Regions from separate parts of the Faecalibacillus intestinalis genome, predicted to be linked through region 2. Evidence: a T-box and tRNA genes for the amino acid it is inferred to sense, from the RefSeq annotation. Region 2 holds a T-box; the other holds one or more tRNA genes.
What was found. The T-box of region 2 lies ahead of alaS (alanine--tRNA ligase). A T-box ahead of a tRNA ligase gene usually reads a tRNA of that ligase, here a tRNA-Ala.

Region 1: it has a tRNA-Ala gene. The T-box ahead of alaS (alanine--tRNA ligase) is inferred to sense a tRNA for this amino acid. The anticodon was not compared.

What each region holds. Positions count from the first base shown of each region.
Region 1 is NZ_AP024085.1:817,267-819,581, forward strand. It holds gene Fi14EGH31_RS04230 (YitT family protein) at 1-639, shown strand, start outside; tRNA gene Fi14EGH31_RS04235 (tRNA-Phe) at 693-768, opposite strand; tRNA gene Fi14EGH31_RS04240 (tRNA-Asp) at 775-851, opposite strand; tRNA gene Fi14EGH31_RS04245 (tRNA-Met) at 856-932, opposite strand; tRNA gene Fi14EGH31_RS04250 (tRNA-Ser) at 954-1,046, opposite strand; tRNA gene Fi14EGH31_RS04255 (tRNA-Met) at 1,057-1,133, opposite strand; tRNA gene Fi14EGH31_RS04260 (tRNA-Ala) at 1,160-1,235, opposite strand; tRNA gene Fi14EGH31_RS04265 (tRNA-Pro) at 1,248-1,324, opposite strand; gene Fi14EGH31_RS04270 (HD domain-containing protein) at 1,473-2,315, shown strand, end outside.
Region 2 is NZ_AP024085.1:1,164,610-1,166,924, forward strand. It holds gene recD2 (SF1B family DNA helicase RecD2) at 1-880, shown strand, start outside; T-box leader at 1,067-1,261, shown strand; gene alaS (alanine--tRNA ligase) at 1,302-2,315, shown strand, end outside.

The sequences.
Region 1 (2,315 bases), 350 kb from region 2:
TTTGGATATAAAATAATGAATAAAGAATTTTGTTTTAAAACAATTATTTCTTTAATTATCCAAACTGTATTACTATCCATTCTTCCAGCAATCAAAGAACCGATTGTTGAAGATGCTTTATTAAATGTTGCCTTTGCGGCCATTATTTGTGGAATAGGAGTAGGGCTTGCACTTCGAAGTAGTGGATGCTGTGGGGGTATTGATATTGCGACAGTTTGTTTAGTTAAGAAAAATCCAGATTTTAAAGCAGGGCAGCTTTCTATAATATTTAATGTTGTTTTGTTTGGAATATGTTTATTTATTTATGATATTAAAATTATTATGTATTCAATTGTCTTTGTCGCAATTCTTTATACAACAGCAGATAAGTTCCATCTACAAAATATCAATGTAGCGGTCTTAATATTTACAAAGAATAAAGAAATTAAAGAAGCGATTATGAAACAAATGGGTAGAGGAGTTACCTATTGGATGGGCAAAGGCGCTTATACGGAAACAGATCAAGAAATTCTTTATGTGGCAATCAATAAATATGAAATTCAACAACTTAATAAAATTGTTTCTTCATTAGATCCCAAAGCCTTTGTTACATTAGCACAAGGGCCAATGGTTCATGGAGGGTTTGAAAAAAGATTATAAAAAAAGGCATCAAAATGATGCTTTTTTTGTATACGTAAAATCAAATAAAAAAATGGTGGTTCCGGGCGGAATCGAACCACCGACACGAGGATTTTCAGTCCTCTGCTCTACCGACTGAGCTACGGAACCATCATTTGGCGGTCTGGACGGGACTCGAACCCGCGACCTCCGCCGTGACAGGGCGGCATTCTAACCAACTGAACTACCAGACCATTTTGGTTGCGGGAGAAGGATTTGAACCAACGACCTTCGGGTTATGAGCCCGACGAGCTACCAGACTGCTCCATCCCGCGATATTAAGTTTTTTTAATAAATGGCGGAGATTGAGGGATTCGAACCCCCGCAGGACGTTAATCCTCTGCTGGTTTTCAAGACCAGTCCCTTCAGCCAGACTTGGGTAAATCTCCGCAATATTAATGGTAGCGGGAGGGGGATTCGAACCCTCGACACTCCGGGTATGAACCGAATGCTCTAGCCAACTGAGCTATCCCGCCATAATATTGAAATTTATTAAACTAATTGGTGGAGCCAAGCGGGATCGAACCGCTGACCCCCTGCGTGCAAGGCAGGTGCTCTCCCAGCTGAGCTATGGCCCCAATTTTTATAAATGGTCGGGAAGACAGGATTTGAACCTGCGACCCCCTGGTCCCAAACCAGGTGCACTACCAAGCTGTGCTACTTCCCGTTACTGCCCTTATAATTATACATATATTTTCACTTTAATCAAGCTTTATTTTAAAAAAATATTAAAATAAATTTTACTCTATTTTAATATACTTTAAAAAAAGTGTGATAAAATGAATGTAATTTAGAATTTTAAGGAGTTGAAAAAATTGAATAATTTATGGAAAATTTATGAAAAAGAGCCTTTAGAATTTATAAATAGTCTTATACATGTTCCATCAATGCAAAGACTTAAAGATACTGGGATGAATTGTGGAGTGGAATATACTGCTTTTGACTTCTTTTCAAACATCGTACCATATTCTCGTTATCAACATAGTATAGGGGTTGCATTAATTGTTTATCATTTTTCACATGATTTTAGACAGACAGTTGCAGGTTTGCTTCATGATATAGCAACTCCTATCTTTGCACATACGATAGATTTCTATCACCAAGATCATTTAAAACAAGAATCAACAGAATTAGATACGAAAAAGGTAATTGAACAAGATGCCTTATTAGTTTCTTTGTTGCATGAGTATCATTTAACGATAGAAGATGTTTGTAACTATCATTTATATCCGCTGGCTGATAATGAATCTCCTAAACTTTCTGCAGATCGTTTGGAATATACATTAGGAAATATGTATAGTTATGGATTTTGTGATTTAGAGATGATACAAATGATTTATAAGGATCTCAAAGTAAATGACAAGAAAGATGAACTTATTTTTAAACATGAAGACAAAGCTGTTCTTTTTACAAGAATGATGTTGAAGTGTTCACATGTTTATATTTGTGATGAAGATCGTTATGCGATGCAATATTTATCTTATGTTATTAAAAAAGCAGTTGATAGAGGTGTAGTTAAAGAAGATGATTTTTATCTTCAAGAAAAGAGTTTTATTGATTTATTAATAAAAGATAAAGAAATTAAACAGTTATGGGATGATTTTCGACAATTAAGTTGTGTTTATAAAGGAAAAAATAAAGAATTTTTTTGTAAACAA
Region 2 (2,315 bases):
AGGAAATGTTTTAAAAGATTTTATTGAAAGTCAATTAAAAGTTATTGAATTGGATGAGATTTATCGTCAATCAAAAGATTCAGGAATTGTGCAATTGGCACATCAATTAATTCATCAAGAAGTGAATGATTTATCGTTGTTTGAACAATATAAAGATATTCATTTTTATAATAGTACCAATTTTGAAATTATTAAAAATGTGACAACAATTGTAAAAAAAGCAATAAAAAATGGCTATGATCAAAATGATATACAAGTTTTAGCACCAATTTATCAAGGCGTTGCAGGAATCAATGCTTTAAATTTGGCTTTACAGGAAATTTTTAATCCTAAGAATCATCAAGAAGAATATCGTATTGGACAGAAAGTTTATCGAGAAGGAGATAAAATCTTACAATTAAAAAATAGACCAGATGATGATATTTATAATGGAGATATTGGTGTTTTAGTTGAAATTAATCGTAAAGATGGTTTTGAATATTTAGAAGATACGCTTATTGTTGATTATGATGGTAATTTAGTCGAATATACATCAAAAGATTTTATGACTTTTACATTGGCTTATTGTATGTCAATTCATAAAGCTCAAGGAAATGAGTTTAAAATTGTTATTATGCCTGTTTTAAATGATTATTATATTATGCTTAAAAGAAATTTGATTTATACAGGTCTAACAAGAGCTAAACAAGCTTTATTTATTTTAGGTAATCCACAAGCTTTTCTTTATGGTATAAAAAATATTTCTGATAGTAAAAGAAAAACAACATTAGTAAATAAAATCAATCAAAATAAAAATGTTGAAACATATGAAGAATCTTCATATAATCAAGAACTTAAACAAAATATTACAGATTTTTTAAATGATGATGAAACTGTATAATTTTGTAAAATAAAGACATACTCAAATAGAGGTGATAAAATGAAACGCAATAATATTATTATGGCATTAACTCTTACATCATTAGCACTTCTATTTAGTGAAACTGAATGTGGTTGCCATGTTATGGAAACAATTAAAGAAAAAATGTAAGATATTGAAATACTTTTGTATTTCGTGTATAATGCAAATAAATCGTTGAAAAAGATCAGTACTATATAGAATATTTTAGAGAGAACATGGTGGGTGAAAATGTTTATAGGATATATAGGAAAGCTACTTTGGAGAGTAATTAATGATTACCGTAGAACTGCGTTAAAGTTTAATTAAGGGCATGTATTTTTACATGAACTAGGATGGTACCGCGATAAAGTCGTTCCTAGATAAGGACGACTTTTTATATTGTCAAAAAAGGAGAAAAGAAATGAAACAATTAACCGGAAATCAAGTTAGACAAATGTTCTTGGATTATTTCAAATCTAAAGGACATATGATCGAACCAGGTGCATCACTTATTCCTCATAACGATCCAACTTTATTATGGATCAATGCAGGGGTTGCTGCACTAAAAAAATATTTTGATGGTAGTGAAAAACCAGCATGTAATCGTATTGCAAATGCACAAAAATCAATTCGTACAAACGATATTGAAAATGTTGGTAAAACAGCAAGACATCATACTTTCTTTGAAATGTTAGGAAACTTCTCAATTGGAGATTATTTCAAAGAAGAAGCGATTCCATTTGCTTGGGAATTTTTAACAAGTCCAGAATGGATTGGTTTTGATAAAGAAAAATTATATGTTACTGTTTATACAGATGATGAAGATGCTTATCGTATTTGGACAGAAGTATGTCATGTAGATCCAAGTCATATTTTAAAAACATATGAAAACTTCTGGGAAATTGGAGAAGGTCCAGGTGGTCCTGACTCAGAAATTTTCTATGACCGTGGAGAAAAATATGATCCTGAAGGTTTAGGAGAAAAATTATTCTTCGAAGAAATGGAAAATGATCGTTATATTGAAGTATGGAACGTTGTTTTCTCTCAATATGATTGTAATCCAGCGATTGATCGTAAAGAATATAAAGAACTTCCACAAAAAAATATTGATACTGGTATGGGACTTGAAAGATTAGTAAGTATTATTCAAGGTGGAGAAACAAACTTTGATACTGATTTATTCTTACCAATCATTCATGCTACTGAAAAATTAGCCAATGTTTCTTATGAAGAAAATAAAATGGCTTATCGTGTTATTGCTGACCATATTCGTACTGTAACTTTTGCTTTAGCTGATGGAGCAATGTTTGACAATGCTGGTAGAGGGTATGTTTTAAGACGTATTTTAAGACGTGCTGTTCGTTATGGTAAACAAATTGGTATTGAAAAAGCATTTATGTATGATTTAGTACCATTAGTTTGTGATATGATGAAA